DNA from 2 places in the Heyndrickxia sporothermodurans genome. Region 1 is predicted to be linked to the other one. Evidence: a T-box and tRNA genes for the amino acid it is inferred to sense, from the RefSeq annotation. Region 1 holds a T-box; the other holds one or more tRNA genes.
The links. A T-box is a leader RNA that pairs with one kind of tRNA and senses whether it is charged. The one in region 1 lies ahead of pheS (phenylalanine--tRNA ligase subunit alpha), so its partner is inferred to be a tRNA-Phe.
Positions count from the first base shown of each region.

Region 1 (7,373 bases):
CTATGAAAAGCTATTAAAAATTAAATTAAAATGTTTTGGGCAGTATGCGAAGCTTACGATCGGGCAAATAGCTATCCTTCGTTTAATTCCTTTTTTTCATTATCATTTGCTAAATATTTGCTTGCTTGAAAGGAATCCTACATTTAAAAGTTATTTAAAAGGATCTTTTGTTACAAATATTCCACTCGTCGTGTTCTATACTGTTTTTGGACAGTTCATCTCCCGATTCACACCTTCACTGATTATAATTATCCTCATTGCATTGTCCATTCTGTTTTTTATATTAAGAGAAAAAGTGATTGTTATGAAATGGAAAGAATTTTTCCCTGGTACATAAAAAACTGCTGTAATATTCAGCAGTTTTCTTTATGTTTTCTAATAATTTCTTTGATAGGATTTTTCCAATCAATCACTGCATTCGGATATTTTAATTTAATTTCATTTTCCAAAAATAATAAGTCTTGATCGTTTAGTGCATTTAGTAATTGTAAATCATGCGGCCAAACAAAAATGGATAATACATTAGAGGATGTTTCTTTAGGTCCTAAATATTTTTCTCCTTCGAGTAAAACTCCTTTATATGTAATCAGAAAGTTTTTCCGAATATTTTCAGAGTCATCATAAAAAAAATAGCGCTTTCCATTATGTGCATGCTGTAATTTTCGCTTTGGATTACGTAGGTACTTAATAATTTTTGCAATAAAGTAAATCACTAAGGCAAGTATGGCAATTCTTATTAACCAAAGCATAATCTAAACCTCCAATTAATAATTACTACCTTTTGCATACGTGTATTACTTAAAAAGGATTCATCTTTTTTGATGCTTTCGTAAATTTTGTGAGAATAAACAATTGAACCGTTCCTTTCCGCTCCAGGCACTTGCTTTCCGCGGGGCTGGCGCTGAGCCTCCTCATCGCTTCGCTCTTGCGGGGTCTCATCTGTCCAGCTGATCCCGCAGGAGTCAAGTGCCTTCCGCTCCAATCCACTCTGTGCGTTTAAAATATTTAAAGTAACAATCTATTTTATGAAAAATATAGAGGTGAATTTTTGTATTTTTTTGATTTTATCTATTATAATAATTAGGGTACATACATATTAATATTGGAGGTTAATAGGATGGCAAAGCTTGATGAAACATTGACGATGCTCAAGGACTTAACGGATGCAAAGGGCATCGCGGGTAATGAAAAAGAAGCACGCGACGTAATGAAAAAATATATTGAACCGTTTTCAGATGAAATTACTGCAGATGGTCTAGGAAGTTTAATTGCTAAAAAAGTAGGAGATGAAAACGGTCCCAAAATTATGGTTGCTGGTCATTTAGACGAAGTTGGATTTATGGTAACCCAAGTTGATGACAAAGGATTTCTTCGATTCCAAACGGTCGGTGGCTGGTGGTCTCAAGTAATGCTTGCACAAAGAGTAACGATCGTTACAAGAAAAGGAGATCTTACTGGTGTCATCGGATCAAAACCACCACATGTCTTGTCTCCTGAAGCTAGGAAAAAGCCGTATGAAATTAAAGATATGTTTATTGATATCGGTGCTTCAAGCAAAGAAGAAGCTTTGGAATGGGGCGTACTTCCGGGGGATATGGTCGTTCCATACTTTGAATTTACCGTAATGAATAATGAAAAAATGCTTCTAGCAAAAGCGTGGGATAATCGTATTGGCTGTGCAATTGCAATTGATGTATTGAAAAATCTAAAGAACGAAAAGCATCCAAATATTGTTTACGGTGTCGGAAATGTTCAAGAAGAAGTTGGACTTCGCGGTGCAAAAACAGCCGCTATGAAAATTAAGCCTGATATTGGCTTTGGTGTCGATGTTGGAATTGCCGGCGATACACCAGGGATTACAGAAAAAGAAGCTTTAAGCAAAATGGGAGAAGGACCACAAATCATTTTATATGATGCATCAATGGTCTCTCATAAAGGTTTGCGCGATTTAGTTGTAGGGGTTGCAGAAGAATTAAGTATCCCATATCAATTCGATGCCATCCCAGGTGGAGGAACAGACGCAGGATCGATTCATTTAACAGCAAATGGAGTGCCATCACTTGCCATTACTATTGCAACACGTTATATTCACTCACATGCAGCCATGTTGCATCGTGATGATTATGAAAATACGGTGAAATTAATTACAGAAGTCATTAAACGTCTTGATCGTGAAACTGTGGATAAAATTACCTTTGAGTAATGATATAATAAAGGGCATAACCAAACGGATATGCCCTTTCCTATGTTTATTGCTTTAAGCCTTCTTCTAATGTCTCAAGCATCATATTCTTTTCTTGTTCATCCGCATGATTCCAAATTACTTCAAACAAAACACCTAAGCCGGGCAGCATTTTTTCTTCTCCTCTTTGAATCGCATCAACAATTGTATCCTTTAATTGTGCTTGGTCATTTCCGGATACATTATGAATAATGGCATTACGGAGATTTAAGTTCATTTTGTAGCACTCCTTTTATTATATTTCTTTAACATTTGCTATTAGCATGTCACGAATTAGAATGTTATATGTATATAAATTACGATATAATGAGATATTGATAAGTGAAGAGGAGAATACAAGTGAAATATATCGAGTCATTGAAAAATCCGCAAGTGAAACAGTGGAAAAAATTATTGACTAAAAAAGAACGTCAAAAAACGAATTCCTATTTAGTTGAAGGTTTCCATCTTGTTGAAGAAGCACTAAAATTTAAAGAGGACATCATTGAATTAATGTATAGTGAGGAAATCGAAATTCCTCAAGAATGGGATATTCATGGACTTCAAGTAACAAAAATTACTTCAGAAATTAGCAAAGCGATTTCGGATACAGAAACAGCCCAAGGCATTTTTGCCGTTTGTCAAATGAAAAATACTTCTGTTAATGAGTTGAATGGAAAATCATTTTTGCTATTGGATGCGGTCCAAGACCCAGGGAACATCGGAACGATGATCCGTACAGCAGATGCTGCTGGCTTGAATGCCGTTGTTTTAGGAGAAGGAACGGTTGATGCATATAATCCTAAAATCATTCGCTCTGCCCAAGGCAGCCATTTTCATATTAATATACTAACGGGACACCTGGATGAATGGATTAATAAGCTTCAACAAGAACAAATTCCTGTCTATGGAACGGCATTGGAAAACGGAATCCCTTTTAAACAAGTTCAGCCACAAGATTCTTTCGCGCTTATAGTTGGAAATGAAGGGAATGGGGTATCCAAACATTTATTAGAGTTAACAAAGCAAAATTTATATATCCCAATACACGGACAAGCAGAATCATTGAACGTTGCAGTAGCCGCTGGAATATTAATGTATTATTTAAAGAAATAAATTTGAATTTCATTTCACAAAATACTATAATATATACAATTGCATAAATGATAAAAGACAATGATAGGGAAAAGTAGTTTAATGGATCCATTTAGGGAGAAAATGCCAAAGACTGGGAGCATTTTTATGGAATATTAAGTGAAATTCACCCCTGGAGTCAGCATCGGGACCGTTTCTATTGAAATGTAAAGATGCCTCGGTGAAAAGCCGTTATTTAATGAAGTTGAGCATAATATTTTTTGATGCTAATTAGGGTGGTACCGCGATGATAACCTCGTCCCTTCTAAGGACGGGGTTTTTTTATGCTTATTTATTAAAGGAGGTAGAAAAGATGGAGCAAAAATTAAAAGATTTACAAGGAGAAGCCTTAGCAAAAATTGAGCAAGCGGAAGACTTAAAGTCTTTAAACGATGTTCGCGTTGCATATTTAGGAAAAAAAGGGCCGATAACAGAAGTTTTAAGAGGAATGGGGCAGCTTTCAGCTGAAGAACGTCCGAAAATGGGTGCCCTTGCCAATGAAGTAAGGGAAGTAATCAGCAAGCAAATCGAGTTAAAAAGTGAAGCATTAGAAAAAGCCGCAGTTGAAAAACAATTAGCGGAGGAAACGATCGATGTTACCCTTCCCGGTCGCCCAGTTAAAGTAGGTAATCACCATCCATTAACAAGAGTAGTAGAAGAAATTGAAGATTTCTTTATCGGTATGGGATATACGATAGCTGAAGGACCGGAAGTAGAAAAGGATTACTACAATTTTGAAGCTTTAAACCTTCCAAAAGGACACCCAGCTCGTGATATGCAAGATTCCTTCTATATTACTGAAGATATTTTATTAAGAACACATACTTCCCCAGTTCAAGCGAGAACGATGGAAAAACATGAAGGAAAAGGACCAGTTAAAATTATTTGTCCTGGGAAAGTGTATCGTCGAGATAATGATGATGCAACCCATTCCCACCAATTTATGCAAATTGAAGGTCTTGTTGTAGATGAAAACATTACAATGGGGGATTTGAAGGGCACGTTAGAAGTATTTGCGAAAAAAATGTTCGGTGCTGAGCGCCAAATCCGCTTACGTCCAAGCTTTTTCCCATTTACAGAGCCATCTGTTGAAGTGGATGTATCTTGTTTCTCCTGTGGAGGAGAAGGCTGTAATGTATGTAAAAAAACAGGCTGGATTGAAATGCTAGGTGCCGGAATGGTTCACCCAAATGTTTTGCAAATGGCTGGATTTGATTCAACTAAGTATACAGGATTTGCATTTGGAATCGGTGCAGAACGAATTGCGATGTTGAAATACGGAATCGATGACATCCGCCATCTATACACGAATGATACTCGTTTCTTAAAACAATTTTCTGTACATGAGTAAAAGCTAGGGAGGAAAAGATATGTTAGTTTCATATAAATGGCTAAATGAATATGTAGACTTAAATGGTCTATCCGCAGAAGAATTAGCAGAAAAAATAACGAGAAGTGGAATTGAAGTAGAAAGTGTTGAACATAAAGCCGCCTCTATTAAAGGCGTCGTTGTCGGTCATGTATTAGAATGCGAAAAGCATCCAAATGCTGACAAATTAAATAAATGCTTAGTTGACCTTGGCGACGAAGCACCAGTACAAATTATTTGTGGGGCTAAAAATGTTGCCAAAGGACAAAAAGTAGCCGTTGCTACTGTTGGGGCTGTTTTACCGGGAAACTTCAAAATTAAAAAATCAAAATTACGTGGTGAAGAATCAAATGGGATGATTTGTTCCCTGCAAGAACTTGGGATTGAAGGAAAGCTAATTCCGAAGGATTTTGCCGAAGGAATATTTGTATTTCCAAACGATGTAGAAGTGGGTTCTGATGCATTAGCATTGTTAAATTTAGATGATAAAATTCTTGAATTAGGTTTAACACCGAACCGTTCAGACTGTTTAAGCATGTTGGGTGTAGCCTATGAAGTAGCAGCTATTCTTGGTACGGAAGTTAAACTACCTGCTATCGAGAAAGCAACTGATTCTGAAGCTGCAAGCGATTATATTTCAATTAAAGTCGATGCACCGGAAGAAAATCCACTATATGTGGCGAAAATCATTAAAAATGTAAAAATCGGCCCTTCGCCATTGTGGATGCAAACAAGATTAATGTCAGCCGGAATCCGTCCACATAATAATGTGGTGGATATTACAAATTACATTTTACTTGAATATGGTCAACCGTTACATGCCTTTGACTATAATAAATTAGGTTCAAAAGAAATTGTTGTTCGTTTAGCCCATGAAGGGGAAAAAATCACTACACTTGATGACACCGAAAGAACGTTAAAAGCTTCTCATTTAGTTATTACAAATGGAAAAGACCCAATTGCGATGGCGGGTGTTATGGGTGGTGCTAATTCTGAAGTTAGCGATTCTACGACAACCGTATTACTTGAATCGGCTTATTTTAACGGTCAAACCGTTCGTAATGCGTCTAAAGACCACGGATTACGCAGTGAAGCCAGTGCCCGTTTTGAAAAGGGTGTCGATCCGAACCGTATCCATGATGCAGCGGAGCGCGCTGCCGAATTAATGGAAAAATACGCATCCGGTGACGTTTTGTCTGGTGTAGTAGAAGTAAATACATTACGAGTTGAGCCTGCTGTTATTGAAATTACGTTAAGCAAAATAAATCAAACATTAGGAACAACCATTACTTCAAATGAAGTACTTGAAATTTTTAACCGTCTACAATTTGACGTAAAATTAGACGATGAAATTTTTACGATTACAATACCAACCCGCCGCGGAGATATTACGATACAAGAAGATCTAATTGAGGAAGTAGCACGTCTATACGGTTATGATAATCTTCCAACTACATTACCTTCGGGTGAAACAACACCGGGCGGATTAACTGAAAATCAAAGAAAACGTCGTGCAGCAAAAAGATTTTTAGAAGGTGCGGGTTTAAATCAAGCAATCACTTATTCATTAACAAGCGAAGAAAAATCTAAGAATTATGCAATTGAAAAAAGAGATCCGATACGTTTAGCGATGCCGATGAGTGAAGAAAGAAGCCACTTACGCTTAAGCATTTTACCTGGATTATTAGACGTTGTTTCCTATAATCTTGCTAGAAAAAATGATTCTGTATCTATATATGAAATAGGTTCAGTATTTTTGAAAACTACGGATCATGAGCAACCTGATGAATATGAACATTTAGCAGGAGCAATTACTGGATTATGGCATTCTCAACTATGGCAGGGTGAGAAAAAAGCAGTTGACTTTTATGTAGCAAAAGGTGTTGTTGAAGGGTTATTCGAAAAACTTGGTGTAAGTCAACATATCTCTTATCAAACTGCACAAATTGACGGCATGCATCCGGGAAGAACGGCTGAAATCGTTTTAGATAATGAAGTAATCGGTTTTATCGGTCAAATTCATCCACAAGTTCAAAAGGAATTGGATTTGAAAGAAACATATGTATTTGAACTAATGACGAAACCAGTATTTAGTTTCGATGTAAGGCCATTACAATATATGTCTATTCCGCGATTCCCTTCCATAACGAGGGATATTGCATTAGTCGTTGACAGCACAGTAAATGCTGGAACGTTAAAAGATATTATTGAAACAGCGGGTGGATCATTATTAAAAGAGGTTTCAATTTTTGACCTTTATGAAGGTGAACATATGGAACAAGGGAAAAAATCCATTGCATTTTCATTAAAATATTTTGATCCGGATCGTACATTAACAGATGACGAAGTTGTAAAAGCACATGAAAAAGTGCTTAAGGCAGTGAAAGAACAAACAGGTGCTGAATTAAGAGGGTAGAAAAAAACGCGGAGCTTCCGCGTTTTTTTATATTAACTTTAATGCCTTTTCCGTGTTAGCAAAATGAATTTTAGCAAAATCTTTTAAAGCAGGACGGCCTTTCTTTTTAATTAATCGTGCAGCAGCCTTATCGACCTGGTGTCCTGCCCCTTTTGGTAAGGTGAATCCTGCTTTTTCACTTAATTTATCAAATTCTTTTATAAATGCATATCTTGCTAAGATAGAGGCTGCTG
Region 1 covers NZ_NAZB01000008.1:127,960-135,332, forward strand. Annotated here, with positions in the region: gene B5V89_RS02395 (TVP38/TMEM64 family protein) at 1-337, shown strand, start outside; gene B5V89_RS02400 (sigma-w pathway protein ysdB) at 354-749, opposite strand; gene B5V89_RS02410 (M42 family metallopeptidase) at 1,118-2,203, shown strand; gene sspI (small acid-soluble spore protein SspI) at 2,250-2,459, opposite strand; gene B5V89_RS02420 (TrmH family RNA methyltransferase) at 2,582-3,337, shown strand; T-box leader at 3,389-3,622, shown strand; gene pheS (phenylalanine--tRNA ligase subunit alpha) at 3,669-4,706, shown strand; gene pheT (phenylalanine--tRNA ligase subunit beta) at 4,726-7,140, shown strand; gene rnhC (ribonuclease HIII) at 7,168-7,373, opposite strand, start outside.

Region 2 (7,373 bases), 130 kb from region 1:
CCTTGCCAAGGTGGGGGTCGCGGGTTCGAATCCCGTCTTCCGCTCCAGACAACCCTTGCCGGGGTGGCGGAACTGGCAGACGCACAGGACTTAAAATCCTGCGGTAGGTGACTACCGTACCGGTTCGATTCCGGTCCTCGGCACCATAATTTTTTTGCAAAGCAAAATAATTTTCTTAATATGCGCCCGTAGCTCAATTGGATAGAGCGTTTGACTACGGATCAAAAGGTTAGGGGTTCGACTCCTCTCGGGCGCGCCATTACTAGAAGTGAAAAGTTGGAAATTAGAAGTTAGAATGTAAGTTTTATCTTCGAAGCAACACTAGAGATACTCTAACCTCGATCATCCAATCTCTAACATCTAAATCGGGAAGTAGCTCAGCTTGGTAGAGCACATGGTTTGGGACCATGGGGTCGCAGGTTCGAATCCTGTCTTCCCGACCATTCAAAATATACAAATAGTATTATGGGGCCTTAGCTCAGCTGGGAGAGCGCCTGCTTTGCACGCAGGAGGTCAGCGGTTCGATCCCGCTAGGCTCCACCAAAAAATATTAAATATAACTATATGGCGGCGTAGCTCAGCTGGCTAGAGCGTACGGTTCATACCCGTGAGGTCGTGGGTTCGATCCCCTCCGCCGCTACCATATAGGACCTTTAGCTCAGCTGGTTAGAGCAGACGGCTCATAACCGTCCGGTCGTAGGTTCGAGTCCTACAAGGTCCACCATAGAATTTCGGAGGAATACCCAAGTCTGGCTGAAGGGATCGGTCTTGAAAACCGACAGGCGGGTTACACCGCGCGGGGGTTCGAATCCCTCTTCCTCCGCCATATAAACGTATAATATTGCCGCGGGGTGGAGCAGTCTGGTAGCTCGTCGGGCTCATAACCCGAAGGTCGCAGGTTCAAATCCTGCCTCCGCAATCATTTAAGTAAAATTTATACTTGATTAAAAAAATGGTCCGGTAGTTCAGCTGGTTAGAATGCCTGCCTGTCACGCAGGAGGTCGCGGGTTCGAGTCCCGTCCGGACCGCCATTTTACAACATACATTACATAATTGGCTCGGTAGCTCAGTCGGTAGAGCACGATCGAATAAGCTACAAAGCGACGCTTCAGCGTACCAATCGAGCTGCATCTTGTATAACTTCCCGAGATTGGGACGATGGCGAACTTCATGCTAGATAAGGAAAATAAATTAAAAATGGCTCGGTAGCTCAGTCGGTAGAGCAATGGACTGAAAATCCATGTGTCGGCGGTTCGATTCCGTCCCGAGCCACCATTTAAAGTAACTAAGAAACGTATTTAACAAATATGGCGGCTATGGCGAAGTGGTTAACGCATCGGATTGTGGTTCCGACATGCGTGGGTTCGATTCCCACTAGCCGCCCCATATATTGCGGGTGTAGTTTAGTGGTAAAACTACAGCCTTCCAAGCTGTTGTCGTGGGTTCGATTCCCATCACCCGCTCCATATTTTTTTTATGGGCCTATAGCTCAGCTGGTTAGAGCGCACGCCTGATAAGCGTGAGGTCGATGGTTCGAGTCCATTTAGGCCCATTTTATTCCGCAGTAGCTCAGTGGTAGAGCTATCGGCTGTTAACCGATCGGTCGTAGGTTCGAATCCTACCTGCGGAGCCATTTTATTTTTAAAAGAAATATTGGAGAAGTACTCAAGTGGCTGAAGAGGCGCCCCTGCTAAGGGTGTAGGTCGGGTAACCGGCGCGAGGGTTCAAATCCCTCCTTCTCCGCCAGTAGGCCCGTTGGTCAAGCGGTTAAGACACCGCCCTTTCACGGCGGTAACACGGGTTCGAATCCCGTACGGGTCATAATATATTCGATTTTATAAGTTAGGAGTTTAAAAGATATTTCTTTTAAACTCCTTTTTCTTTTTAAAAAATTTCCTAATCAAAAGATATAGGTCACCAATTCTATATTTAATATTTAACGTATAAAATGGGGAAGATAAGATGTGTTCATTGACTCTATTCTATTAGAGGTGTATCTTAAAGATTGGACATAAAAATTAAAAAAGATTCGTCATTTGCACGGTTGTTTTTAGGGGAGATAATTTTGATGAAAATGGAACAGATGGACATAGTAGATGAATACAAGATTGCTTTAACAAAAGCTAAAAACAAGAACAAAACACTATTATTTAGTTATACTGAACAATTAAATAATATTGACCCCCTATCATTTTATTCATCTGCAAAAGCGATATTTCAAGTAGAACGATTTTTCTGGAAGGTTCCAAATGATGAGATGATTATAGTCGGTTTAGGCAGTGCACATACCTTTCAAACGGAAGTGGGAGAAGGTCGATTTGAGTATATTGAACGAGAATGGAATCAATTCATACATGATGCTCATGTATATAATCCTTTTGATGTTCAAGGAACCGGTCCAGTTATATTTGGCGGTTTCTCATTCGATCCATTAAGTATGAAAGAGTCGGAGTGGACTCCGTTTTACAATGCATTATTTCATTTGCCAAAACTAATGCTTATTATAAATAAACAAGAGGTTTTTCTTACGACTAATATATTATGCCATTCAAATGATAATTTAGATAAACTAAATCATCATCTAAAACTAAAAAGGGAAATTTTTGAAGGCAAAGTTTCTAAGAGTATAGAAAATATCAATATAAAACAAGAACATGAATTGAATCAACAAGCTTGGATAGACTCGGTCGCAGAAGTGGTTGATCTTCTTAAAAAAGAAAAAAAATTAAATAAAGTCGTTATGGCGAGAAAAATGAATATTGAATTTAATGATAAAGTAGCCGCTGAAAAGGTACTAGAGAATTTATGGGAAGAGCAACATGAAAGCTATATTTTTGCGTTAGAGACCGAGAATAGCTGTTTTACAGGTGCATCGCCTGAAAGATTGGTTAAGAAGAATGGGAACACTATTGTATCCGCATGCCTTGCCGGATCAATAAAGCGAGGGAACTCGATAAGTGAGGATGAGGCGTTAGCTGAGGCACTATTTAATGATGAAAAAAATCGCCATGAACATCAGCTCGTCGTGTCAATGATCGCAGAGGTCATTCGTAAATATTGCTTAAATGTTGACATTCCAGAACTACCTTCAGTCATGAAAATGAGAGATATCCAGCATTTGTTTACACCAGTTAACGGAATAATTAAGGATGATCACATTTCTATTTTCCCATTAGTAAAAGATCTTCATCCAACACCTGCTATGGGGGGAGTTCCAACTATTGAAGCTTTACAAATCATTCGCGAAAAGGAAAAAATGGATCGTGGATTCTATGCATCTCCGATTGGTTGGGTCGATTACCGGGGAAATGGAGAGTTCGCTGTAGCTATTCGATCCGGATTAATTAAAGAGAATGAAGCATTTTTGTATGCTGGGTGTGGTGTAGTATCAGACTCAAACCCAGAGGATGAATATTTTGAAACAAAAATTAAATTTCGTCCGATGCTTCGTGCATTAGGAGGAAAAAAATTATGAATCATCAAGAAACACTAACAACATATTTAGCTAGTTTTATTCAGGAATTATCAAATTCAGGTGTTCGGGATGTTGTCATAAGTCCCGGCTCACGCTCAACACCTTTAGCTTTGTTAATTGCTGAGCATCCTACACTAAAATATCATATAAATATTGATGAGCGTTCAGCTGCTTTTTTTGCATTGGGGATTGCCAAACAAACGAGGAAGCCAGTTGCACTGTTATGTACTTCCGGAACTGCAGCTGCTAACTATTATCCTGCAATCGTAGAGGCAAAGCTTTCAAGAATTCCATTAATCGTATTAACAGCTGATCGCCCACATGAATTACGAGATATTGGGGCACCACAAGCAATCGATCAAATTCATTTATATGGAAAGCATGTAAAATGGTTTGTTGAAATGGCACTTCCTGAAATAGGAGAAGAGATGACATATTATGCGAGAACAACAGCTACAAGAGCAATTAGTACGTCTTTACAACAACCGGCAGGACCGGTACATTTAAATTTCCCCATTCGAGAGCCATTACTACCAAGATTGGACCCTTCTCCCTTTGAAGAATTGGAGAATCGACCGGCAATTACAGTAAAGCAAGGTGATACTCTTCTTGAATCGGGGGAAATGAAAAAGATTTCCGAACGACTGCAAAGGATCGAAAAGGGCGTTATTGTATGTGGGGTCATTGATTACCCACAATTTTCAACAGCGGTTTTAGCATTAGCTGATGCATTAGGCTATCCAATTATTGCAGATCCACTTTCACAGCTTCGAAGTGGGTCATTCTCAGAGGAATATATCATTGATAGTTATGATGCAATATTAAAAGAAATTGTTTCGGATGAAATGTTATATCCCGATGTTATTATACGATTTGGCGGCATGCCAGTATCCAAGCCTTTAACGAAATTTATGAAACGTCTAGCTGGAACGGAACAATATATAATTGAAGCAGGAAATAGCTGGCGTGATCCGATCAATGCTGCTACTCAAATGATCTATTGCGATGAAACATTATTTTGTGAGGGATTATTAAAACAATTAGATGAAAAAAGGCATTCAAATTGGTTGGAAATGTGGCAAAATTTGAATCGGATTGCTCGAAATACAATTATTAACGAAATAAGTGATATTACTGAATTAGATGAAGGAAAGCTTGTCTTAGAACTAGTAAAACGATTGCCGCAAAACAGCCATTTATTTGTAGGTAATAGTATGCCAATTCGTGATGTGGATACATTTTTCCATTTTAACCAACAAAATATACGGGTATTAGCGAATCGCGGTGCGAATGGTATTGACGGTGTCGTTTCAAGTGCATTAGGAGCAAGTTTATATGGAGAACCGTTATTTTTATTAATCGGCGATTTATCTTTTTTCCATGATTTAAATGGGTTATTAGCGGCAAAAATGCATCAATTAAATATCACGATTATCGTCATTAATAATAATGGGGGAGGAATTTTTTCTTTCTTGCCACAATCGAATGAACCAAAGCATTTCGAAGCACTTTTTGGTACGCCTACAGATATTGATTTTGAATATGCTGTAAAAATGTATAATGGCAGATACAGCAAAGTGCGTAATTGGGATGAATTTCATCATTCAATGAATGAAGCGATTACATTGAAAGGTTTAAATGTGATAGAAGTTCCTACTAATCGTAATGCGAATGTAGACATTCATCGTAAAATGTGGAAACGAGTTTCTGCGGAAATTGACCAATATGTTCATGGTGAAATGGAATGATGATTGAAGTAAATGATGTAAATTATCATGTGAATATTGTTGGAAAAGGTGAACCAATCGTCATGTTCCATGGTTTTACCGGTGATATGTCTAGTTGGGATGCGATTAATCCATATTTAGAGGAAGAATATCAATTAATACTGATTGATATTCTTGGGCATGGTAAGACAGAGATTCCACTAAATTATGAGCGATATCATATTGAAAAAGTTGCTAAAGATATTAGGGAAATACTCATTCATTTAAAAATAAAAAAGACGAATCTTTTAGGTTATTCAATGGGTGGAAGACTCGCTCTAACATTTACTATTTTATATCCTAACATGGTCAATAAGCTTATTTTAGAAAGTGCCTCTCCGGGTATAGAAACTGAAGAGGGAAGAAAATTACGGCGTGAAAATGATGAAAAATTGGCTAATAAAATCGTGAATGAAGGGGTAGAATCATTTGTTCAATATTGGACAAATATTCCCCTGTTTAAATCCCAAAAAAGACTTGATTATTCAATGCAAGAAAAAGTTAGACAGCAAAGATTACGAAATGATCCAATTGGACTTGCTAATAGTTTAAAAGGGATGGGAACAGGGAGCATGCCTTCATTATGGGGTAGGCTTCATGAACTGGAAATACCAGTGCTTATTTTGTCCGGTAGTTTAGATGAAAAGTATTGTGAGATCGGAAAAAAGATGGAAAATAACCTTTCACAGGCAATGCATTATATTATTGAAGACATCGGACATGCAATTCATGTGGAAGATTCTCAAAAGTTTGGTACAATAATAAAGGAGTTTTTGTCGAATAAATGATTGACTCGACATGAATTTAATTTTTAAAGGGAGGATATTACATGGCTGTAGAATGGCAAACAGAAAGAGAATATGATGAAATTCTTTATGAATCTTATAATGGAATTGCCAAAATAACAATTAATCGTCCACATGTACATAATGCATTTACCCCAAAAACAGTTAACGAAATGATTGATGCATTTTCTCGTGCACGTGATGATTCAAAGATAGGTGTTATTATCTTAACTGGTATGGGTGAGAAAGCTTTTTGCTCTGGAGGAGATCAAAAGGTTCGCGGTCACGGTGGATATGTAGGTGAAGACAATATTCCACGACTAAATGTTCTCGATTTACAAAGATTAATTCGTTTTACCCCAAAACCGGTCATTGCTATGGTAGCAGGTTATGCAATTGGTGGTGGTCATGTATTACATATTGTTTGTGATCTTACAATTGCTGCTGACAACGCTATTTTTGGACAAACTGGCCCTAAAGTAGGCAGCTTTGATGCCGGATATGGCGCAGGCTATTTAGCTCGTATCGTTGGACATAAGAAAGCAAGAGAAATTTGGTACCTATGCCGTCAATACAATGCACAGGAAGCATTAGACATGGGGCTTGTTAATACAGTTGTACCTCTTGAAAAACTTGAGGAAGAAACGATTAAATGGTGTGAAGAAATTCTTGAGAAGAGTTCAACTGCGCTTCGTTTCTTAAAAGCTTCGTTTAATGCTGATACAGATGGTTTAGCTGGCCTTCAGCAATTTGGTGGGGATGCTACATTATTGTATTATACAACCGACGAAGCAAAAGAAGGACGCGATGCATTTAAGGAAAAACGTAAGCCTGATTTCGGAAAATTTCCTCGTTTCCCTTGATTTAAATTGTAAAGTTTAAAAAAGCTTGATGGTATACTCCATCAAGCTTTTTTATAGAAATTCTACAAAAAGGTGATATGTATGAACAATATAATACCAAACTTTTTAAAGCAAAGAGCGTTTTTAACACCGAAACGAAAGGCCCTTCTATTTGACAATAAAGAGTGGAGCTTTTCAGAACTGTATAAAGAAGTTGAAGTATATGCAAAGAAAATTGCATCACTAGGTGTGAAAAGAAAAGATTCAGTTGCGCTTCTTTTGGCGAATCGTCCGCATACAGTAATAATTATTCATGCATTACAGCAATTAGGTATTACCACCGTATTCTTGAATCATCGACTAACCGCAAGTGAAATGGTTTTTCAATTAAAAGATAGTCAAACAGCTTTAGTAATTGGTGAAAAAGATTTAGAAAATAAACTAGCAGAAATCCATGACATATATCCAACTCTAGTAATAAAGACAGTTGAAGAAGTTAAAGAAC
Region 2 covers NZ_NAZB01000008.1:51-7,423, forward strand. Annotated here, with positions in the region: tRNA gene B5V89_RS01705 (tRNA-Gly) at 1-47, shown strand, start outside; tRNA gene B5V89_RS01710 (tRNA-Leu) at 58-146, shown strand; tRNA gene B5V89_RS01715 (tRNA-Arg) at 183-259, shown strand; tRNA gene B5V89_RS01720 (tRNA-Pro) at 367-443, shown strand; tRNA gene B5V89_RS01725 (tRNA-Ala) at 468-543, shown strand; tRNA gene B5V89_RS01730 (tRNA-Met) at 567-643, shown strand; tRNA gene B5V89_RS01735 (tRNA-Ile) at 648-724, shown strand; tRNA gene B5V89_RS01740 (tRNA-Ser) at 734-826, shown strand; tRNA gene B5V89_RS01745 (tRNA-Met) at 846-919, shown strand; tRNA gene B5V89_RS01750 (tRNA-Asp) at 955-1,031, shown strand; tRNA gene B5V89_RS01755 (tRNA-Phe) at 1,200-1,275, shown strand; tRNA gene B5V89_RS01760 (tRNA-His) at 1,311-1,386, shown strand; tRNA gene B5V89_RS01765 (tRNA-Gly) at 1,393-1,466, shown strand; tRNA gene B5V89_RS01770 (tRNA-Ile) at 1,479-1,552, shown strand; tRNA gene B5V89_RS01775 (tRNA-Asn) at 1,559-1,633, shown strand; tRNA gene B5V89_RS01780 (tRNA-Ser) at 1,656-1,746, shown strand; tRNA gene B5V89_RS01785 (tRNA-Glu) at 1,750-1,821, shown strand; gene B5V89_RS01790 (isochorismate synthase) at 2,069-3,475, shown strand; gene menD (2-succinyl-5-enolpyruvyl-6-hydroxy-3-cyclohexene-1-carboxylic-acid synthase) at 3,472-5,223, shown strand; gene menH (2-succinyl-6-hydroxy-2,4-cyclohexadiene-1-carboxylate synthase) at 5,223-6,029, shown strand; gene menB (1,4-dihydroxy-2-naphthoyl-CoA synthase) at 6,071-6,889, shown strand; gene B5V89_RS01810 (o-succinylbenzoate--CoA ligase) at 6,971-7,373, shown strand, end outside.
Region 2: it has a tRNA-Phe gene. The T-box ahead of pheS (phenylalanine--tRNA ligase subunit alpha) is inferred to sense a tRNA for this amino acid. The anticodon was not compared.